DNA from 3 places in the Streptomyces sp. NPDC059224 genome. Region 2 is predicted to be linked to each of the others. Evidence: riboswitches for the same ligand, from Rfam matches in the RefSeq annotation. Region 2 holds a riboswitch; each other region holds the start of a gene.
The links. A riboswitch is a leader RNA that binds a small molecule or an ion and turns the genes downstream of it on or off. The one in region 2 is predicted to bind cyclic di-AMP.
Positions count from the first base shown of each region.

Region 1: linked by a shared signal. The riboswitch ahead of ACFXI4_RS10735 (NlpC/P60 family protein) and the one ahead of ACFXI4_RS09435 (C40 family peptidase) in region 2 are both predicted to bind cyclic di-AMP.
Region 3: linked by a shared signal. The riboswitch ahead of ACFXI4_RS39635 (transglycosylase family protein) and the one ahead of ACFXI4_RS09435 (C40 family peptidase) in region 2 are both predicted to bind cyclic di-AMP.

Region 1 covers NZ_JBHZAN010000008.1:126,919-134,063, forward strand. The annotation lists gene ACFXI4_RS10725 (M23 family metallopeptidase) at 1-1,397, shown strand, start outside; gene pcrA (DNA helicase PcrA) at 1,438-3,924, opposite strand; cyclic di-AMP (ydaO/yuaA leader) riboswitch at 4,247-4,419, shown strand; gene ACFXI4_RS10735 (NlpC/P60 family protein) at 4,428-5,591, shown strand; gene ACFXI4_RS10740 (hypothetical protein) at 5,759-6,112, opposite strand; gene ACFXI4_RS10745 (NlpC/P60 family protein) at 6,580-7,145, shown strand, end outside.
Region 2 covers NZ_JBHZAN010000007.1:108,920-117,451, reverse strand. The annotation lists gene ACFXI4_RS09440 (DUF1996 domain-containing protein) at 1-1,815, opposite strand, end outside; cyclic di-AMP (ydaO/yuaA leader) riboswitch at 2,160-2,334, shown strand; gene ACFXI4_RS09435 (C40 family peptidase) at 2,343-4,400, shown strand; gene ACFXI4_RS09430 (NAD-dependent epimerase/dehydratase family protein) at 4,416-5,474, opposite strand; gene ACFXI4_RS09425 (FAD-dependent oxidoreductase) at 5,739-7,103, shown strand; gene ACFXI4_RS09420 (hypothetical protein) at 7,405-8,532, shown strand, end outside.
Region 3 covers NZ_JBHZAN010000053.1:38,169-45,313, reverse strand. The annotation lists gene ACFXI4_RS39660 (glycoside hydrolase domain-containing protein) at 1-816, shown strand, start outside; gene ACFXI4_RS39655 (SurA N-terminal domain-containing protein) at 989-1,636, shown strand; gene ACFXI4_RS39650 (nucleoside triphosphate pyrophosphohydrolase) at 1,787-2,782, shown strand; gene ACFXI4_RS39645 (cytochrome P450) at 2,844-4,169, shown strand; gene ACFXI4_RS39640 (transglycosylase family protein) at 4,296-5,303, shown strand; cyclic di-AMP (ydaO/yuaA leader) riboswitch at 5,512-5,683, shown strand; gene ACFXI4_RS39635 (transglycosylase family protein) at 5,687-6,358, shown strand; gene eno (phosphopyruvate hydratase) at 6,748-7,145, shown strand, end outside.

The sequences.
Region 1 (7,145 bases), on a different contig from region 2:
CCACGTATGGCGACCACACCACCACCGGCGCCTCGTTCCACAGTGACCCGCTCTTCGGGCATCTCCCCGGCCAGGCCCCGGCCACCGGCGCGTACGACGCCGGCCAGTGGCAGACGACCGGCGACCACACGCTGAACTACGACCCCTACGCGGCCCAGCACCACGCCGCCTACGACTCCGGCGCCTACGACAGCACCACCTGGGCCGTCCCGCCACAGGCGGCGCAGCCGGTCCAGGGGACGACGGTCGGCGACGGCAGCGGCCACTGGGACGCGAACGCCTGGCTCCAGCACGACCAGCCGGCCATGGCGGGAGCGACCCAGCAGTGGGAGTGGGGCACCCAGACCTTCGACACCGGCGCGTACGACGCCACGCAGTGGAACTCCGACGGCGCCCCGGCGCAGCCCGCGGAGCCGGACCACCAGCACGGGCACGAACCGCAACCCGCCGACTCCTTCGACCAGTCGGCGACCCAGATGTTCGAGCCGGTTCCCCACGACGAGTTCGCGGAGTTCGCGGAGTTCACAGAGGACTCGGGGGACGCCGGGGGGCCGGCCGCGACCGGCGAGCTGCCCGCGGTGACGCCCCTCCTGGAGGACCAGGAAGAGATCACTCCGGCAGCTCCGGCCGCGACACGCGCCGGCGCTCGCGCGGGGGCTCGCTCCCGCCGTCGTACGCCCCCCAAGCGCTCCGCACTGCTGACCGTCGCCGTGCCCTCGGCCTGCGTGATGGGGGTCGCCGGCATCGCGGCCGCCTCCGTCGGGCCCCTGACGGGCGGCGACGGACAGGACACCACGGCCTCCGCGTCGGGCGCGCAGTCCGTGAAACCGTCCGCCGCCAACAGCAAGCTGGACGCCCAGCTGAGGACGCTCTCGGCCGGCGCCGACGACTTCGCCGACCGGGCCAGCCGGACCCAGGAACGCATCGACCTCAAGACGCAGCAGGAGGCCGAGAAGAAGAAGGCGGCGGCGGAGGCGGCCCGCAAGGAGCGGCTGCGCCCCAAGTACGCCCTCCCGGTGACTCAGCGGGGGCTCAGCGCCTACTTCGGCCAAGCCGGTGTGAACTGGATGTCCGTCCACACGGGCATCGACTTCCCCGTCTCCTACGGCACGACCGTCATGGCGGCGACCGACGGTGTGGTCTCCACCAAGTGGAACAGCGCCTACGGCAACATGCTGATAGTGACGGCGAAGGACGGCACGGAGACCTGGTACTGCCACCTCTCGTCGTACCGCGTCGCCTCGGGTACGACCGTGAAGGCCGGAGATCCGGTCGCGTACTCGGGGAACTCCGGGAACTCGACCGGCCCGCATCTGCACTTCGAGGTCCGGCCCGCGGGAGGCTCCGCCATAGACCCGCTGCCGTGGCTGCGCAGCCACGGGCTGGATCCCACCTGATCGTCCGGTGGGTCCCCGCCGACGGCGGGGACCCGTCCGTCTACAGCTTCTCGACCGGCGCGTACCGCAGCAGCAGCCGCTTCGGCTTGGTGTCGCCGAAGTCGACCGTCGCCTCCGCGTTGCCGCCCGTGCCCTTCACCCCGACGACCGTGCCGAGGCCGAACTGGTCGTGGGTGACCCGGTCGCCGACGGCCAGTGAGACCACCGGCTTCTCCGAGGTCCGCCGGGTGGCGAAGCCGGAAGCGCCGGACGCCGAGGAGCGCGAGCGGGTCGAGGAGAGCGAGGCCGCCACGCCCGACGCGGGCCCGGAGGACACCGGCGCCATCGCCCCGGTCCGCTTCCACTCCAGGTACCCGGCCGGGATCTCCTCCAGGAAGCGCGAGGGCGGGTTGTACGACGGCTGCCCCCAGGCACTGCGCATCGCCGAGCGCGTGAGGTAGAGGCGCTCCCGCGCGCGCGTGATGCCGACGTACGCCAGGCGCCGCTCCTCCTCCAGCTCCTTGGTCTGGCCGAGGGCGCGCATGTGCGGGAAGACGCCGTCCTCCATGCCGGTCAGGAAGACCACCGGGAACTCCAGGCCCTTGGCGGTGTGCAGGGTCATCAGGGTGATGACGCCGGAGCCCTCCTCGTCCTCGTCGGGGATCTGGTCGGAGTCGGCGACCAGCGCCACCCGCTCCAGGAAGTCCGACAGCCCGACCGACGCCTCCTCCGCCCCGGACTCCTGCTCGAACTCCAGCGCCACGGAGGCCAGTTCCTGGAGGTTCTCGATCCGGGTCTCGTCCTGCGGGTCGGTGGAGGCCTGCAACTCGGCGAGATAGCCGGTGCGTTCCAGGATCGCCTCCAGGACGGTGGCCGGTCCGGCGCCGGACTCCACGACCGTACGGAGGTCCTCCATCAGCGTGTTGAACCGCTTGACCGCGTTGGTCGACCGCGCGGCCATGCCGTACGCCTCGTCGACGCGCCTGAGCGCCTGCGGGAAGCTGATCTTCTCGCGCTGGGCGAGGGCGTCGATCATCGCCTCCGCCCGGTCGCCGATACCGCGCTTGGGGACGTTGAGGATCCGGCGCAGCGGGACGGAGTCCTCCGGGTTGGCCAGCACCCGCAGGTACGCCAGGACGTCCCGGACCTCCTTGCGCTCGTAGAAGCGGACCCCGCCGACGACCTTGTAGGGCAGGCCGACGCGGATGAAGATCTCCTCGAAGACACGGGACTGCGCGTTGGTGCGGTAGAAGACGGCGACATCGCCGGCCTTCGCCTCGCCCGCGTCCGTCAGACGGTCTATCTCGTCGGCGACGAACTGTGCCTCGTCGTGCTCGGTGTCGGCGACGTAACCGGTGATCTGCGCGCCCGCGCCCGCGTTGGTCCACAGGTTCTTCGGGCGGCGGGACTCGTTGCGCTCGATGACCGCGTTGGCGGCGGACAGGATCGTCTGCGTGGAGCGGTAGTTCTGCTCCAGGAGGATCGTCGTCGCGTTCGGGTAGTCCTCCTCGAACTGGAGGATGTTGCGGATCGTCGCGCCCCGGAAGGCGTAGATCGACTGGTCGGCGTCGCCCACCACGCACAGTTCGGCGGGCGGCAGGTCGCTCTCGCCCGGCGGCACGTCGACGGGGTGAGCCGAGGTCCCGACCAGCTCGCGCACCAGCGCGTACTGGGCGTGGTTGGTGTCCTGGTACTCGTCGACCAGGACGTGCCGGAAGCGGCGGCGGTAGTGCTCGGCGACGTCCGGGAAGGCGCGCAGCAGGTTGACCGTCGTCATGATCAGGTCGTCGAAGTCGAGGGCGTTCGCCTCGCGCAGCCGCGACTGGTACATGGCGTAGGCCTGGGCGAGGGTCTTCTCGAAGCCGTCGCTCGCCCGGGCGGCGAAGTCCTCCTCGTCGACCAGCTCGTTCTTGAGGTTGCTGACCTGGGCGCTGAAGGACTTCGGCGGGAAGCGCTTGGGGTCGAGGTCCAGGTCACGGCAGACCAGGGCCATCAGACGCTTGGAGTCGGCGGCGTCGTAGATCGAGAAGGAGGAGGTGAAGCCCAGCTTCTTGCTCTCCCTGCGCAGGATCCGCACACAGGCGCTGTGGAAGGTCATCACCCACATCGCGTTCGCGCGCGGGCCGACGAGGTGTTCGACGCGCTCCTTCATCTCGCCCGCGGCCTTGTTGGTGAAGGTGATCGCGAGGATCTGGCCCGGGTGCACCTGGCGCGCGCCGAGCAGGTGCGCGATGCGGTGGGTGAGCACGCGCGTCTTGCCGGAACCGGCGCCGGCCACGATCAGCAGCGGGGAGCCGGCGTGCACGACGGCGGCGCGCTGGTTCTCGTTCAGCCCTTCCAGGAGCGCGGCCGGGTCCGGGGCCGGGCGGGCGGCGCCGTCGCGGTAGTAGGCGTCCCGGTCCGGGGGCGCGTCGAACTGCCCGCCGAACAGATCGTCCGGAATCGGTTCCGGTACGTGCTCGTCCTCGGGCGGCGGCGGGGGTTCCTCCTCGCGGCCGTGCGGGGGCTGGAGGCTCGCCAGGAAGCTGTCGTCAAAGAGGCTGCTCATCGCTCTCCGAGTCTAGGGCGCCCCACCGACAACCGGTCCCCGCCCCGGAAACTCGCCCCCGTCACCCACCAGAACCAGCCCCTCACGGTCAGCGATCACGCACCGTGAGCAGGCGCGCGTCCGCCCGTCGGGGCGCGGACCATTCCACCGCTCCGGACAAGTCGCCCCATATCCACACCGATGAGCCGATCCCATCGGCCCGCACCACCAAGGTCACGAAAATGTATCGGGCATATCGCACATCAACCTTCACACAGAGCACACGAGTTGGTTAGCGTGCCGGGCAGGCCGTACGACCCCCACCGGCGAACGTCGCCGGGCCGTACGGCCTCCGCCGAGTCCGGGGTGCCGCCGCGCATCCGGAGCCGGGGACCCACACCGACCTCGGGGTGAATCGGGCCCGACCCCCTCGCGGGGAACGGACCGTAGGGCAACCCTTCCGAACCACCCGCCCGAACCCGACAGCTAACTCGGTAGGCGGAGCACGGAAGGAGTCGCCCCCGTTGGCGTCGCACCGCAAGTCGCGTCCGTCCGCAACGCGCGTAGCAGGCATACGCACCCCCGCCCTGGCCACCGCCGCCCTCACCTCCGTGGCGCTGCTCTCCCAGACGGCCAACGCCGCACCTCACGAGGACGGCAAGCCCAGCCTGGAGGAGGTCGAGAAGAAGGTCGACGCCCTGTACCGGCAGGCGGAGTCGGCGACCGAGAAGTACAACGCGGCCAAGGAGAGGACCGGCAAGCAGCGCAAGCAGGTCGACACCCTGCTCGACGACGTGGCCGAACGCACGGACCGGCTCAACAAGGCGCGTGAGGAGCTGGGTTCCTTCGCCGCGGCCCAGTACCGGACCGGGGCAGCCGCTCCCGACACCTCGACCTTCCTGCTCGCGGACAGTCCGCAGGACTACTTCGACCAGACGCAGCTGATGAACCGGCTGACCTCGCGGCAGAAGGGCGCGGTGGACGACTACGCCACCCAGCAGTCCGCGACCATGGCGAAGCGGCAGGAGGCCGCCAGGAGCCTGGAGACGCTCACCGAGACCCAGGACGACCTCAGGACCGCCAAGAGCACCGTCCAGACGAAGCTGGCGTCCGCGCGGGAGCTGCTGTCGCAGCTGACGGCCCAGGAGAAGGCGCGGCTGGCCGAGATCGAGAAGAAGCAGCAGGCCGAGGCGGCCCGCAAGGCGGCGGAACTCGCGAAGCAGCAGGCGCAAGCCGCGCAGCAGCGGGGTTCGTCGTCGACGTCCTCCTCCGGCGGCTCCTCCTCGTCCTCCGGCTCCGCCTCCGATTCCGCCTCCGGCTCCTCCTACGGGACGAAGGCCGCCAAGGCGATCGCCTTCGCCCGCGCGCAGATCGGCAAACCGTACGTCTGGGGTGCCACCGGCCCCGGATCCTACGACTGCTCGGGCCTCTCCCAGGCCGCCTGGAAGGCCGCGGGCGTCTCGCTGCCGCGCACCACGTACGACCAGGTGAACGCCGGCACCACCGTCCCCCTCGCCGACGCCCTCCCCGGCGATTTGGTCTTCTTCTACGACGACGTCAGCCATGTCGGCGTCTACATCGGCAACGGCATGATGATCCACGCCCCCAAGCCCGGCGCCTACGTCCGGGAGGAGTCGATCTACTACGGCGGCGAGTCGATCATCCACAGCGTGGTACGGCCGGCCTGACGGGCGCGGGCCGCGCGCATTTCGCTGGGGATGACGGGCGCGGCGATGCTGGCGGCGGGCACGCCCTGGCCGGAGCGGCCGGGGCGGGTGCTGGTGCGGGCCGCGAGGGCGGCCTGGCCGGCGGCGCGGTGGCGGCCACCCGCGCCGCGCTCAGGGCTTCCTGAGGGTCACGTCCACAGCACGGCGATGAAGATGTTCGCCACGGTCAGCAGACCCACCAGACCGAAGGCGCCCTTCTCCACCTTCTCGTCGTCCCGTTTCACGTAGACGAGCCCGAGGATCACGATCAGCAGCGCCAGCTTCACACCGATCTTGACGGTGTTGACGTGGTGGTCGTCGGCCTCGTTGAGGCCGACCAGGATGACGCCGGTGGCGAGCATGGTGAACGCGCCGTGCAGCATCCCGGGGACGAACCGGGCCGTGCCCTGGCCCATCGCCTTCACCTGGGTGAGGAAACCGCCGAGGAGCGCGGCGATGCCGATGATGTGCAGGCCGACGAAGAGATGGATGAGTACGTCCATGGCCCCGGAGCCTAATCAGGGTCCCCTGGGGCGCGGGGCACCGGCCCCTCCCTCGGCACCCGCCACCGTCCGCCGCGCGCGGTCGCATATATGCGACCCATAGCATCCCGCGCGCCCGCTCGCCCCGGATCCGCCGGTTCGGTCATCCCGCCCTGTTAAGCCGACGGCTCCGGACCGGAATCCCGGTCACATACCGTCGGGTAACGATCCGGTCACACCAATACCGTGCATCACGTCACCCAGCCGACACGCTCCGGCCTAGCGTCCTCCCCCAGGTGACCGACTCCCCACCGCCGCCCGGGCCAGGGGCGGCAGTCGGGCACCACCGCCGAGAAGGTCCGGCGGCGGCCCGCTCCCCCTGTGCGGGCCGCCGCCGGACGCGTGATCCGCACCCGCGGCCGTCAAGCGCTCCCCTGGCGCCTGTACGGGCGACACGGCGGTCGTACGAGAGGACGTGACCAGTCCAGGTGGCAGCGCACCGCAAGCCCCGACAGCGCTCGCTCAGCGGCACTACGGCCCGCACGGCCGTCACCCTCGCCCTGGCGGGCGCGGCCACCGCGACGGGCTTCGAAGGGACCGGACACGCCGAGCCGCAACTGACACCGGCGCAGGTGAAGGCGAAGGTGGACCAGCTGTACCAGGAGGCCGAGGCGGCCACCGAGAAGTACGACGGCGCGAAGGAGAAGGCCGAGACGGCCCAGCGGCGGGTCCGGGCGCTCCAGGACGAGACCGCCCGCAAGCAGGAGAAGCTCAACTCCGCGCGGGACGCGCTCGGCCTGGCCGCGGCGGCCCAGTACCGCGCGGGCGGTATCGACCCGGCCTGGCAGCTGGCGCTCTCCAGCGATCCCGACCGGTACCTGGACGACGCCGCGTTCGCCGAACGGGCCGGTGCCGCGCAGGCCGGCGCGGTGGCGCGGGTGCGGCGACAGCTCCGGGAGATCGAGCAGCTGCGTGGCGCGGCCCATGTCGAGCTGACCTCGCTGCGGTCCCGGCAGGCCGAGCTGAGACGGCAGAAGACCACCGTCACCGCCAA
Region 2 (8,532 bases):
CTGGACGGCCTGCGGCTCGGTCTGGGGCGCGGTGGACGGGTTCTGCCGGCCGGCCGGAGCGGCACCGGCGGTGCTCGCCGCGTCGGCCGGGGCCTGGGTCTCGGGCCGCTCGGTCGGCTTGCTGATGACTCCGCCTCCCGTGCCCGAGGACTTCTTCGGCGAAGCGCTCGTGTAGACGTGCGGCAGACCGGAGTCGCCGGAGCCGGACCTCGTGGCCGACGGCTCGGCCGCGGGCTCGGAGGGCTCGGCGCTCTGCGTCTGGGCCGGCGGGTCGGCCGGGGCCGCCGTGTCGCTCGGCTCGGTGACCGGGCTCGCGGTGTCCGACGGCGGGTTCTCCGGGGTCGCCGACTCGGACGGGTCGGGTTCGGCGCTCTGCGACGGCGGCTCCTCGTCGGCCCCCGCGCCGCAGGTACGGCCGGAGTTGATGCAGCCGACCATCTTCCGCATCAGGTCCTCGTCGAAGACGTTGATGAAGTCGCCGTGGTCGGTGACCGGCTTGTGCAGCTGCTCGGGGAACGAGTCCACCGCGAACAGCGGGACCGTCCGGCCGCCGTCCTGAAGGCTCGGCGCGTCCACGTCGTAGACGATGCGCTGCACCAGCTGCGGGATGGCCTCGAAGCCGGCTGGGCAGCTGCCGTCGGCGGCCTCGAACGCCACATGGGTGCGGTGGTTGGCGCTGTCGATGTTCCGGCCGTCCCAGCAGCTCTGGAACCGGAACGTACGCACCACGTCACTGCCGGAGGGACAGAGCGGGTACTTGTCCTTGAGCTGCCGGTCCTCGAAACCGGTGCAGCTCCAGGAGGCGTTCGCGTTGGCCGGGCCGTTGACGAAGGACTTGGCGTCACCGGTGATGATGCGCAGCAGCCGCGGCATCTCGGTGACCTTGGAGGTCGGGTTGCCCTCGAAGGTGAGCGTGACCTCCTTCGCCGTCACGATCTGCCCGGCGTTGCCCTCGGTGCCGCCGCCCGGCTTGTCGGCGTCCCGCTCCTGCGTGCCGTTCTGCAGGCGCAGCACGGGCCAGTAGTACGTGGACTTGTCGCCCTGGTCCGCACAGCTCGTGTCGGCCTTCGCGAGGTCGTCGTCGCTGGCGAAGGCGTTGTTGGACTGGTTGCCGATGTAGTCGTGGAAGTGGTGCGCGCCGTTGGAGACACCCGGCGCCACGATCACGTTGTCCGAGTTGAACAGCCCGTTGGCGTTGACACCGCAGCTGGAGGAGAAGGTGCCGGTGGAACCGCCGGACTGCTCGGCCGGGGTCGTGACATTGGGCTGGACGGCAGTGATGTCGGCGTAGTCGGCGGCGACGGGGCCGTTGCCGCCCTGGCCGCCGATGCCGGTCCCGGCGCCGGCACCGGCGCTCGCGCTCTGACCCGGTGTGGCGCCGTCCTGCGGCGACGCCGACTGGCCGCCGCCCTGGTCCGAGGAGCGCAGGGTGCAGGGGGCGAGGTCGTCGAGGCCCTCGGGGCGGTCGCCCTCCCGGCCGATGGCGTCGGCGATGCGCTGGAGGGATTCGGACCGCTTCTCCTTCAGCGGACCCAGAATCGTCTGGTCGGCGAGAGAGGGGTTCTGCCGGATCGCCGCCGCCGACTCCTTGAGCTGCTGGTAGGCGGCCGCGATCTGCTGGTCCAGCTGCGCGAGTTCACCGTCGACGTCGGCCCGGGCCGCGTCGGGCACGTCCGTCAGACGGCTGCCGGCGTCGGGGCAGTAGACGGTCGGCGCGGACAGCACCTGGGCGGTCTGCCCGGCCTGCTGGTCCGAACCGCCTTCGGTGGCCGAGGCGTAGACGTTCACCGCGACCAGTGTTGCGCCGCCGAGCATGAGGGCGACCGCTGCGAAGGTCGCTCGTTGTGCGCCGGTCGGGCGTCTGCGCCTGTTGGGTCTCAAGGTCGTTCCCCTGCGTGTCGTGGTCGGGCCGGACATGGAAATCCCCCGCCCTGTACGCGGCCCGGCGCCGCCGTGTTCAACGGCCCCACGAATTCACGGCGATCTCATAGGAAGCAGCCGTCCGGTCGCCCACGACACCGCTCCGGCACCTCGAACGCTACGACGAACATCACAATTACGTATCGGACATTAGCCACTTCAACCTTCACACGAGTGACACAAGTTGGCTAAGTTGACGGGCAAGCCGCTCGGCTCCCCCCGGCGAATCCCGTCGGGCCGCGCGGCCTCCGCCCAATCCGGTGCCCAACGGGGCCTCCCGGAGCCGGGGACCCAACCGAACCACTGGGGTGAATCGGCCAACTGCCCTGAGGGGCGACGGCCGTAGGGCATGCCTTCCGGATCGACCCGCCCGAACCCGACAGCTAACCCGGTCGGCGGAGTACGGAAGGAGCACGACCCCCATGGCGCCCGAGAGCCGTGACGAGGTTCGACAGCGGATCGACAGCCTCTACGACCAGGCCGAGAACGCCACCGGGAACTACAACGCCACACGCGCGATGAACGGGGGCTCGCGGTCCCGCGGTGTCCCGCTGTTCAAGCGGCCCCGGCGTGACGACCCGGGCCTCGACAGCATCGCCCGCGAGTGGTTCGACGGAGCGCGCTCGCGGCTGGGGCCGAGTGTCCCGGCGGCGCTGCCCTCCGACCGGCAGCCCGCCCGTCCCGGCCCGCGACGCCCCGTCAGCGCCATGGCGGCCGACCTGCTCGGCCAGCTGGAGGGCACCGGCGCGGCCCGGCCCGAGCTGACCGCGGGGCCGTCCGCGAACAGCGACATCGAGGTCGTCCGCGAACCGGCGGGGCGCCCGCTGGAACTGACGGCCGGATCCCCCGCGGCACTGCCCCCGGGACCGTCCAGCTCGCCCAAGGCGCTGCCCGCCGCCGCGCCGCAGCGGGCCACGCCGGGCGCGTCCAAGACCAAGTACCAGCTGAAGATCGCCAAGGCGCGCGAGCTGCTGTCCCAGCGCACCGGACAGCGCGCGATCGCGGCGCCCGAACCGGCCGCTCCCGTCCCGGCACCGGCACCGGCACCGCAGGCGGCTCAGGCCCCCTGGCCGGCGCCCGAGGCCCAGGCCCCCGCGCAGCAGTGGTCGGCCCCCGCCGGCATGCCGGAGCGGTACGGCGACACCGGCTCCTCGCGGGCCCCGACCGTGACGGAGACGACGGGTGGCATCCCGGTGGTGTCCGCGACGGACACAGGCACCTTCCGGATCATGACCCCGGGCGCCGTCCAGTCCCGGTTCCCGGCGAACACGGACGGCTCCCGCGTGATGACCCCGGGCGCCACCGACGGCTTCCCGCCCGTGACGGGCGGGGAGACGGGTGCGATGCCGGCCGCGGGCGCGGGCGACACCGGCTCCTTCCGGGTCATGACGCCGGGCGCCACGGGCACGTTCCGGATGCCGGACGACACCGGCGGGTTTCCCTCCGTGCCCCCCGCGCACACGGACGCCTTCCAGGCCGCGTACCCCGCCGACACGGGCGCCTTCCAGACGCCTGCGCCCGTCCCGGGCCCGATGGACAACGGTTTCTTCCCGGGCGTCGCGCAGGACGCGGCCGCCGCCTACCTCAGCACGCCGGCGGCCACCGCGGAGGCCGCCTATCCCGCCGCCGCGTACGCCGCGTCGGCCCCGGACGCGGCGGCTCCCGCCATGCCGACGGCCGGCTTTCCGACGGCCGCCGTGCCGACGGCCGGCTTCGGCACCGGCGCCTTCCCCGCGGCGCCCGCCGTGGACCTGGGCGGCTACCCGGCCGGGACGCAGCCGACGGCCGCCGGCTGGGGATCAGCCGCGCCGATGCTCACGCCTCAGGCTCCGCTGCCCGCGCCGGTGATACCCGCGGCCGTGACGGACCCGCCGTGGGCGATGCTGGCGGCTCCCGCCGCGATGGCCGAGCCCCCCTTGGCGATGGCCGCCGCCGCGCAGGTCGCCCAGGCCCCGTTCCCCACCGCGACCGTCCCGGCGGTGCCCCCGGTGGTCACCGCCCCCGTCCCGACCGCGCCCCCCGTGGTCACTGCTCCGCTCCCCACCTCTCCCCCGGCCGCCTTCGCGCCCGCAGCCGTCGCCGACACCGGCTCCTTCCTCGTGCCCGGTGCCGTGGCCGAGCCCGGCAAGGCCATGAGGGCGCTGGCGTTCGCCCGGGCGCAGATCGGACGGCCCTGCGTCTGGGGGGCGACCGGTCCGGACTCGTACGACTGCTCCAGCCTCACCCAGGCCGCCTGGCGTGCCGCCGGGGTGTCGCTGCCGCGCGCCACGGCCGAGCAGGCCTTCGCCGGCACCCCTCTGACCCTGGCCGCGATCGAGCCCGGTGACCTGGTCTTCTTCTTCGACAACGACAGCCACGTCGGGGTCTACACGGGCGACGGCATGATGATCCACGCGCCCAGCCCGGGGGCCTCCATCCGCGAGGAGTCGATCTACAACGCCGGGGAGTCGGCGATCCACCGGGTGGTCCGCCCGGCCTGAGCCCGGCCGTCGGGGTCAGACCCTCCGCCGCCGCGTGCGCCAGCTCGCGTGGTGGTCCAGGAGGGTCTGCTCGACGGGCCGGTAGGTGAGGCCCAGTTCGCGGACGCCCCGGCTGTTGTCGACGCGGAAGCGGATGCCGAGGTGCTTGCGGATGTAGTCCTGGGTGAGCCCGAAGGACGGACCGAGGACCCGTACCGGCCAGTGCGGGAGCGCGGTGCGCGGCAGGCGCGGATCCCAGGGACGCCGGGTGCGGATGATCCTGGACATCTCGTGGAAGGACGTCATCGTCTCGTTGGCCACGATGTAACGGCCGTGCGCCGCCGGGTTCTCCGCCGCCGCGATGTGCGCGTCGGCCACGTCGCGGACGTCCGCGGTGGTGAAGCTGAAGTCCGGGGCGCCGTAGCAGAAGTAGCCCTTGAACAGCTCGTCGAGCAGGAAAAGGCTGCCGGACTCGGAGGCGGGTGTGAGCGAAGGGCCCAGTATCAGGCCGGGGTTGACGCAGACCATGCGCCAGCGGTCCTGAGCGGTCCCGGCGTCCAGGACGGCGCGTTCGGCGACCGTCTTGGCGTAGTGGTAGGGGTTGCCGGCCACCGTGCTGGTGGTGTTGAAGTACTTCTCCGTCAGGATCCCGCCGGCCATCTCGCGGACGTCGCAGTAGTCGCCGAAGACGGCGCCCACGGTGGAGGTGAAGACCAGGGTCGTCACGTCCGGGGTGCGGTCCACGCTCGCCAGCACGTTGCGGGTGCCGAGCAACGCCGGGTCGACCACGTCCCGCCGGCCGTCCCGGATCCGCTCCGGCATCAGGAACGGCGAGGCGACGTGGAAGACCGTGGCACAGCCTCGGAAGGCCTCGTCGAAGGAGCCGTCCCTGATCAGGTCGGCCTCGAACAGGGCCAGTTGGCCGGGGAAGGCCTCCTGGAGCTCCCACAGGGGCCGCACCTTGTCCGCCGCGGAGGCGCTGCGGACGGTCGCGTGGACCCGGTAGCCCCGCTCCAGCAGCCCGCGCACCAGATGACTGCCGACGAATCCGCTGCCGCCGGTCACCGCGACGGTCTTCTCCCCGCGTGCGTCCACGCTCTCACCCCTCGCCCTCGGGACACCGCGCCCCGTGCGGCGCACAGGCCAGGCTGGCGCATGTCCGGGGCGGGCGCCAGGCACCGGGCGGAGAGCGGTACCGTCTCCGGGGCACAAGCGGTGTCCGACACACCTCATAAGGTCGCCTTATGAGGTCATAGAGTGGACCCGTGTACTAACTTAGGACTGCCTTAGCTTAGGCTTCCCGTTCGAGATCGATTGTCTTCACTCGGTCGATTGTCATCACTCGAAGGGAACCTGATCATGCCGCGCCCCCTGCGGGTAGCCATCGTCGGAGCCGGCCCGGCCGGGATCTACGCCGCCGACGCCCTGCTCAAGTCCGAGGTGGCCGCCGAGCCCGGCGTGTCCGTCGACCTCTTCGAGCGGATGCCCGCCCCGTTCGGCCTGATCCGTTACGGCGTCGCCCCCGACCACCCGCGCATCAAGGGCATCATCACGGCCCTGCACCAGGTGCTCGACAAGCCGCAGATCCGGCTCTTCGGCAACGTGGACTACCCCACCGACATAAGCCTCGACGACCTGCGCTCCTTCTACGACGCGGTGATCTTCTCGACGGGCGCGACGGCCGACCGCCAACTGCGCATACCCGGCATCGAGCTGGACGGCTCCTACGGCGCGGCCGACTTCGTCTCCTGGTACGACGGCCACCCGGACGTGCCGCGCACCTGGCCGCTCGACGCGGAGAAGGTGGCCGTCCTCGGGGTCGGCAACGTGGCCCTGGACGTGGCCCGCATCCTCGCCAAGACCGCCGACGAGCTGCTCCCCACCGAGATCCCGCCGAACGTCCACGCGGGACTGAAGGCCAACAAGGCCCTCGAGGTGCACGTCTTCGGCCGCCGTGGCCCGGCGCAGGCGAAGTTCTCGCCGATGGAGCTGCGGGAGCTGGACCACTCCCCCAACATCGAGGTCATCGTCGACCCCGAGGACATCGACTACGACGCGGGCTCGATCGAGACCCGGCGCGGCAACAAGCAGGCCGACATGGTCGCCAAGACCCTGGAGAACTGGGCGATCCGCGATGTCGGTGACCGCCCGCACAAGCTCTACCTGCACTTCTTCGAGTCTCCGACGGAGATCCTCGGCGCCGACGGCAAGGTCACGGGGCTGCGCACCGAGCGCACCGCCCTGGACGGCACCGGCAACGTCAAGGGCACCGGCGAGTTCAAGGACTGGGAGCTCGGCGCGGTCTACCGCGCGGTCGGCTACCTCTCCGACAAGCTGCCCAAGCTGCCCTGGGACATCGACTCGGGGACCGTCCCGGACGAGGGCGGCCGGGTCATCGAGGAGGGCGGCGACCACCTCCGGTCGACGTACGTCACCGGCTGGATCCGCCGCGGCCCGGTCGGTCTGATCGGCCACACCAAGGGCGACGCCAACGAGACCGTCTCCAACCTCCTGGACGACTACGCGAACGACCGGCTGCACACGCCCGAGTCGCCCGCGCCGGAGGCCGTGGACGCCTTCTTCGCCGAGCGGAACGTCCGCTTCACCACCTGGGAGGGCTGGTACAGGCTGGACGCCGCCGAGCGTGCGCTGGGCGAGCCCCAGGGCCGCGAGCGCGTCAAGCTCGTCGAGCGCGAGGACATGCTGCGCGAGAGCGGCGCGTGACACGAGGCTGAGCTGCTCGGACAGCTCGGAGGGGGCCGCCGGATCGCCGTCGGCCCCCTCCCCCGTTCAGCAGGCGAACGGAGCCCGCCCCGGTGCGGATGGACGGGCGGGCCCCGTCCGACACACCATTGTCCGGAATCCACCCGGTCGGGGACACGGGTGAACCGGCGTCGCACGACGCACCGGTCGCACACCCCGGGCGCGGGGCGCGTTCCCCGTGGCAGGGCGCCCCGCCCTGTGGGCCGCCCTGCCGAGCAGTGATACTGGAACGCACATCCCGCCCTCATCCGCAGATTGGCCCATGTCGAACTCCGCCACCGACCGTGCCGTCCTTCCGCCGACCGTCTGGGCCGCCCGCGGCCGCCACTCGGGCCCGGACTCCGAGGAGGTGATCCGCCGGGTCCTGCGCCGCCGCAAGGAGACCGGCGCCCTCGACGACTTCGCCGAACCCGCCGGCCCGACCGAGCCCGCCGAATCCGCCGTGCCGGGGGTACCGGTCCCGCGGGTCTTCGAGGCCCGCTGGCGCGTCGACGGCGGCACGGTGACGGTGCGCGCCCGGCTGACCCTCGTGGCCCAGCAGGCCGGGCGGGAGTGGCAACTGGTCGCCGAGGCCGAGCGGCCCTGGGACGAGACGTGGCCCTCTCCGGCGACGGTGTTCTGGCCCGACGGCGACGAGGCCGGCGACGGCGGCGAGGCCGCCTGGGACTACCACCCGGCCGTAGCGGGCCTCAGGATGCGCACGGTCAATCCGCTGCCCGCCGACGACAAGGACATGCGGCGGGTGCTGCGCGAGGCCGCGAAGGGCGCCTGGTGCGTCAACCTCGTGGTGCACGAGGCGATGACGCCCGACGCGCTCGGCAGTCGTCCGCTGGTCCGGCAGCTGCCGCCCGGCCTCGCCCACCGTGTCGTGGAGCACCGGGCCACGCCCCAGCAGTTCCGTGCCGTCAACTGGGCGGTGCGCGACCTCGGCGTCGAGGTGCCGCGCGGCGGTGCCGTCCTGCTGCCCCCGGACCCGGCACCGGCCGGCTACGACGCGCGGGAGTACGCCGTGCGCAGCGTCTTCCTGGACGGCTCGGAGTCCACCGAACTGATCGCCGTCCTGCGCCGGTTCGCCGCGCTGCCCAAGCCCGCGCCGCCGGGCGCCGAGGAGGCGCTGGCCGATCTGCGCGACAACTGGACCCTGATGACGCTGGAGGAGGAACTCGCCCGCGAACGCCAGCGGGTCGCGCAGTACGCCGAGGCCCTGGAGGCCATGACCAGGTCCCGCGACCTGTACAAGGAGGCCGCGCAGCGGGCCGACGAGGCGCTCGCCGCACTCCGCGACGCCCCGGCCCCCTCCGTACCGGCGTCACAACCCGCCTCCCCCTTCCAGCAGTTGACCCGGGCCTTCAAGGGCCTGCGGCCGCCGAGGGAGAATGCCGGGCCGGCG
Region 3 (7,145 bases), on a different contig from region 2:
CGGCAGTCGAGGAAGCGCAGATACATCACGTGGGGCGTGGCGGGAGCCGCGGTCGTCGCCGGGGCCGGGATCGCCGCGCAGACCTCCATGGCCGCCACCACCTGGCCCGCCCAGAAGACGTACACCGGGCGCGCCTTCGACACCTGCACCGCCCCCTCCCTGGCCGCGATGAAGGCCTGGCACGGCGGCCTCTACGGGGCCGCCGCCGTCTATGTCGGCGGCAAGAACCGCGGCTGCGCCCAGCCGAACCTCACCGCCTCCTGGGTCAAGTCCGTCACCGCGGTCGGCTGGAAGCTCATCCCGCTCTACGTCGGCGCCCAGCCGTCCTGCCAGAGCGGCTCCAACCCGGAGAAGATGACCACCACGAACGCCGCCTCCCTCGGCACCGCCGACGCCACCGACGCGGTCGCCAAGGCCGCCGCCCTCGGCATGAAGGCGGGCAGCCCGATCTACCTGGACATGGAGGCGTACGACACGACGAACACGGCGTGCAACAACGCCGTGCTCACCTATGTGCGCGCCTTCGACAAGCAGCTGCACGCGAAGACCTACCGCGCGGGCTTCTACGGCTTCACCAGCTCCAGCGCCAAGGCGATCGCGAACGCCAAGGACAAGACGGACCTGCCGGGCAACCTCTGGTACGCGCTGTGGGACAAGAACAACACCACCACGGCCGACTGGCCGTTCGGCGCGACGCAGTTCACCGCGCACAGCCGGGCACACCAGTACATGGTGAACAGCAAGGAGACGCGGGGCGGTTACACGATCACCGTGGACCGTGACGCGTGGGACGCCCCGGTGGCGATCACCGGCTGAGCGGGCGCGTACCGCGGAGGCGGTACCGCAAACCCTTGCGGAGGGTGGCGCGGCGGTGCCGGATGCGCGTGTGAATCGTTGGTCGAATGGGTTGGCCAGAGCTTGCCCACTGCCTACCATCGATCACCGCAAGACTTTGTGCACCGTCGCACAATCTCCTCGGGAGGCATCCTTGCACCGCCGCCGTCGCACCGCGCTCGTCCTGTCCGCCGCGATCGCCACCGCGGTCCCCTTCCTCACCGCCTGCGGAAGCGACGCGCACCCGGGCGCGGCGGCCGTCGTCGGCGGCCAGCGGATCACCGTCACCCAGCTGGAGACCCGGGTGAACGAGGTACGCCAGGCCCAGCGGGCGGCTGTGCCGGACGAGCAGCAGTACCAGCAGGTGCTCGCCGCCACCAGCAGCCTCACCCGGGACACGCTGCACAACATGGTCCTCGACCAGGTGCTGCACCGGGCCGCCCAGGACGCGGGTATCGGCGTCACCCGCAAGGAGATCCAGCAGATGCGCACCGGCCTCGCGCAGCAGGCCGGCGGCACCAGGGCGCTCCAGAACGCCTGGCTCCAGAAGTACGGCATCGCCCCCAAGCGGCTGGACGACAACCTGCGCCTCCAGCTGGAGGCGCAGAAGCTCGCCAAGCTCCTCGGCACCGACACCAGCCAGCCCGCCTTCTGGAAGGCCCTGTCCAAGGCGTCCCAGGAGCTCCACGTCGACCTCAACCCCCGCTACGGCGCCTGGGACATCCAGAAGAGCAGCCGGGTGGACACCAAGACGCCGTGGGTGCGTGAGGTCACGTCGGCCGGGACACAGACGGCGGCGTAGGCGCAGGGCGGACGGCCCGGCGCGCGGGGTCCGGGCCGGCGGGCCGGGTGACACGGGCGGGGGCGACGCGAGCGGTCATACGATCACTCGACCGCCCCGCCCTGTGGACAACGCCCGAGGCCGGCGGCGCGGGTGCGTTACGTTCGGAGGGTGAACACCACCAGCCCGGAGCCTCCCGCTCCCCCCGTCCCCGACCCCGGCCGGATCATCCTGCTCACCACCAGCCACCGGGTCGCCCCCGGCCTGCTGTCCTGGCCCGCCTGGCAGGCGCTGCGCTCGGCGGACCGGGTGCTGTGCGCGGACGGTACGCACCCGCAGCTGCCCTATCTGCGGGAGGCCGGGACGGCGGTGGACGAGAGCGCCCCCACCGCGCAGGAACTGGTCGAGGCCTGCGCCGGCGGCCGGACGGTGGTGGTCGTGGCGACGGGCGAGGGCGAGCCGGCCCTCACCGACGGCCTGGCCCGCCTCGCCGGCTCCGGCCGCGTCGCGATGCCCCGGCTGGAGCTGCTCCCCGCCTCCTACGACCTGCCCGGCGCCCGCCTCCTCGACCTCGTCCAGGTCATGGACCGGATCCGCGCGGAGTGCCCCTGGTCGTCGCGGAAGACCCATGAGGGTCTGGCGAAGTACGCCATCGAGGAGGCCTACGAACTCGTCGAGGCGATCGAGACCGGCGACCGCGACGAACTGCGGGAGGAACTGGGCGACGTGCTTCTCCAGGTCGTCTTCCACGCGCGCATCGCGGAGGAGGACCCGGACGCCCCCTTCTCGGTCGACGACGTGGCCGGGGGCATCGTCGCGAAACTCATCCACCGCCATCCGCACGTCTTCGGTGACGAGACCGCCTCGACACCCGAGGAGGTCAAGGAGCACTGGCTGCGCACGAAGGCGGTCGAGAAGCGGCGCGAGTCGGTGACGGACGGCATACCCCTCGCCCAGCCCGGACTCGCACTGGCCTCGAAGCTCGCCTCCCGGGTGCGGACGGCCGGTCTGGAGGTGCCGCTGCCACAGCCGCGGGGCATCGGGTACGAGCTGCTCGCGCTGGCGGTACGGGCCGAGGCGGAGGGAACCGACCCCGAGTCGGCGCTGCGGGCCGCGGCCCGGGCGTACCGGGACGCGGTGCGCGTCGCGGAAGGGGTGGACGCGTAGGCACTGCCCCCGGGCCGCCGGGCCGGCTCCAGGGCCCTCCGCCGCCGGATACCGTCAGGAGGTGACCAACCAGCCCACCTCCGACGGCCCCACCCCCGGCGGCCCCGCCGCGCCCGAACTCTTCACCTGGGAGTTCGCCGCCGACCCGTACCCCGCCTACGCCTGGCTGCGGGAGCACGCGCCGGTGCACCGCACCCGGCTTCCCAGCGGGGTCGAGGCCTGGCTGGTCACCCGCTACGCCGATGCCAGGCAGGCCCTCGCCGACCCTCGGCTGTCCAAGAACCCGGAGCACCACGACGAGCCCGCGCACGCGAAGGGGAAGACCGGGATCCCCGGTGAGCGCAAGGCCGAGCTGATGACGCATCTGCTGAACATCGACCCGCCGGACCACACCCGGCTGCGCCGGCTGGTCAGCAAGGCGTTCACCCCGCGCCGGGTGGCCGATTTCGCGCCCCGGGTACAGGAGCTGACCGACCGGCTCATCGACGGGTTCGCGGAGCGGGGCGAGGCCGACCTGATCCACGAGTTCGCCTTCCCGCTGCCCATCTACGCCATCTGCGACCTGCTGGGCGTCCCGCGCGAGGACCAGGACGACTTCCGGGACTGGGCCGGGATGATGATCCGGCACGGGGGAGGGCCGCGGGGCGGGGTCGCGCGGTCCGTGAAGAAGATGCGCGGCTATCTGGCCGAGCTGATCCACCGGAAGCGGGAGGCGCTCACCGCCGAGCCGGCCCCGGGCGAGGACCTCATCTCCGGACTCATCCGCGCCTCCGACCACGGCGAGCACCTCACCGAGAACGAGGCCGCCGCCATGGCCTTCATCCTGCTGTTCGCCGGCTTCGAGACGACGGTCAACCTCATCGGCAACGGCACGTACGCCCTGCTCACCCACCCGGAACAGCGCCGCCGCCTGCAGGACTCGCTGGCCGCAGGCGAGCGCGGGCTGCTGGAGACCGGAGTGGAGGAACTCCTGCGCTACGACGGGCCGGTGGAGCTCGCCACCTGGCGGTTCGCCACCGAGCCGCTCGGCATCGGCGGGCAGCGCATCGCGGCCGGCGACCCGGTCCTCGTGGTGCTCGCCGCGGCGGACCGGGACCCGGAGCGGTTCGCGGAGCCGGACACCCTCGACCTGTCCCGGCGGGACAACCAGCACCTCGGATACGGCCACGGCATCCACTACTGTCTCGGCGCCCCGCTCGCCCGCCTGGAAGGGCAGAGCGCGCTCGCCACCCTCCTCACCCGTCTCCCGGATCTGCGACTCGCGGCGGACGAGAGCGAGTTGCGCTGGCGCGGCGGGCTCATCATGCGCGGACTGCGCACGCTCCCCGTGGAGTTCACCCCCGTGGCGCCCTCCACCGGCAAAGATGACCGGCGTTCAACTATGTGATCTTCACGTGATCTGCGCGGCATTAACTTGTGACAAGTGATCGTCTGCCTATACCTTCACCCATCAGTGCGGCGCGCCGGCAGGACCCGTCGCGCCGGTCACCGCTGTCGCTCGAAAGGTTTCCGCATGCTCTCCGGGAACGGTCGTCACCGTCGCCCCCGTCAGGCTCCGGCTCTTCTCGTCGCGGCCGGCGTGACCGGCTCGGCCATCGCCATCCCGCTCCTCGGAGCGGCGAGCGCCAACGCGGCCGACGGCGGCACCTGGGACAGGGTGGCCGAGTGCGAGAGCGGCGGCTCCTGGAGCATGGACGCAGGCACCGGCTACTACGGCGGCCTGCAGATGTCCCAGGACGACTGGGACGAGCACGGCGGCCAGGAGTACGCCAGTACGCCGGACCAGGCGAGCCGTTCGCAGCAGATCGCCGTCGCCGAGAAGATCCTCGCCGACCAGGGCACCAAGCCCTGGCGGACCTGTGCCCTGTTCGCCGGGCTGTCCTCGGACGACTCCTCGGTGAACGTCGACACGGGCCTCGGCGGATCCGGCGACACGTCCGGCTCCTCCGACTCGTCCCCCGGGCTGTCTGATTCGTCCTCTTCATCTGGTTCATCGGATTCATCTGGTTCATCGGATACCGGATCGTCCGACTCCTCGCCGGACGCGTCGGGCGCCACGGACCCGGACTCGGCCACCCCGTCCCCGAGTGGGAGGGGCGACTCCGGCAAGGGCGCCTCCACCGGCTCCACGAAGACGGACAAGTCGGGATCCAAAGGCTCCGGCACCCCGGAGGTGAGCGAGAACCCCGTGGTGCCCGAAGCCGACGACTCGGACAATTCGTGGCAGACGGGCAGCTCTTGGGATCTGGTCGACACGGGAGCCGTCAGCAGCAGCGGCAAGCACCGCGGCGGCTCGGCGGACGAAAGCGTGACAAACGGTCAGAGTGCGACGTCTTCCGGACGTCACGCCTCCCCGGGTGCCGGCACCTACACCGTGCGGGACGGCGACACGCTCGCCTCCATCGCCGACTCCCTTGACCTCGACGGCGGATGGCGCGCGCTCTTCGCCGCCAACAAGGCGGACATCGGCACCGACCCGAACCACATCGCCCCCGGTCAGACCCTGAAACTCAGTAGCTAAACGGATTGAAACCGGCGGGAGTTGACGCTTCCGCCCGCCCTATTTCGAAGCCAAATGTCCGCTTTGGTGAAAGTGTGGGATGAGTCTCAGAAGCCCTGATCATCTTTGATATTCGCCGGATCGCCTGTTTACGGTCGAGGCCGCTCGTCACCACGAGCCCCGGCCGCCGCAACGCCGAGTCCTGCCAGCGGCCACCCGGGAACAGTCGTCGCGTCAAGCGCCGTAGGCAGGAGCGGGGGACCCAAGGTAGGTGCCGGGACCGGTGGTTGAGGCTGCCGTGTCCGGCTCGGGGTGAAGCCGCGCACCGTGAGGTGTGCGGCCGGGCAACTCATTCGGCCCGAACCCGACAGCTCACCTCGCAGGCGTCGGTGAGGGGATCCTCCATGCTGTTTTCCGGCAAGGGCAAGCACCGTCGTCCGTCCAAGGCCGCCCGCGTCGCCGCGCTCGCCGGCGTCACCGGTGTCGCCATCGCCGCTCCGCTGATGGCCACCGGCACCGCCTCGGCCGCCACCGCCTCCGAGTGGGACGCCGTCGCCCGGTGCGAGTCCGGTGGCAACTGGGCCATCAACACCGGCAACGGCTACTACGGCGGTCTGCAGTTCTCCGCCTCCACCTGGGCCGCGTACGGCGGCACGCAGTACGCCGCGCAGGCCAACCAGGCCACCAAGGCGCAGCAGATCGAGATCGCCGAGAAGGTTCTCGGCGCGCAGGGCAAGGGTGCCTGGCCGGTCTGCGGCACGGGCCTGTCCGGCGCCGCCCACACCGGCGGCAGCACCAGCTCGTCGAGCAGCGGCACCGCCACCCGCTCGACCGACACCCAGGCCGCCTCCCGCTCCGCCGAGCGTCCGGCCGCCAAGAAGACGGTCACCACCCCGACCGGCAAGAAGGTCAAGAAGGGCGACGGCGAGTACAAGGTCGTCAAGGGCGACACGCTCAGCTCGATCGCCGAGAAGCACAAGGTCAAGGGTGGCTGGCAGGCGCTGTTCAAGCTGAACAAGGACATCGTCGACGACGCCGACTTCATCTACCCGGGCCAGCAGCTGCACCTCAAGTAGGCCCCGGGAGGCGGGCACCCCGAAGTGACAGGCGGCGCCCGGCCGAACCACAGCGCTCACACAACCGTGGTCCCCGCGGTGAGGACCACATGAGGGCCACCCCCGTCCCCCACGGCTCCCCGCTCCGGTGCGTCTTCCCCCGTACGCGCCGGGGCGGGGTTTCTCTTTGTCCTCGTGCGGTGGTCCTCTCCTTGACCCGCTCTTCTTCCGTTCTTCATCGGACCCCCCTTTGTTCCGTGCATGAACAATGAGTACCGTCTCTGTGTCCACGGGCCGGTCGGTCGGCTGGCTCACGGGCCCGGGACGGTTAGGCTCTAGTCGCAAGGCTGAGCAAGGGCCGACCAGGCCCGCGTGCGCCCGCACAACCAGCGTCACATCCCAAGAAGGAGATGCTCGTGCCGTCCATCGACGTCGTCGTAGCCCGGGAAATCCTGGACTCCCGAGGCAACCCCACGGTCGAGGTCGAGGTCGGCCTCGACGACGGCAGCACGGGTCGTGCCGCCGTTCCCTCCGGCGCCTCCACCGGCGCCTTCGAGGCCATCGAGCTCCGTGACGGCGACCCCAACCGCTACCTCGGCAAGGGCGTCGAGAAGGCCGTCCTCGCCGTGATCGAGCAGATCGGCCCGGAGCTGGTCGGCTACGACGCCACCGAGCAGCGCCTGATCGACCAGGCCATGTTCGACCTGGACGCCACCGACAACAAGGGCTCGCTCGGCGCCAACGCCATCCTCGGCGTCTCCCTCGCCGTCGCGCACGCCGCCTCCGAGGCCAGCGACCTGCCGCTGTT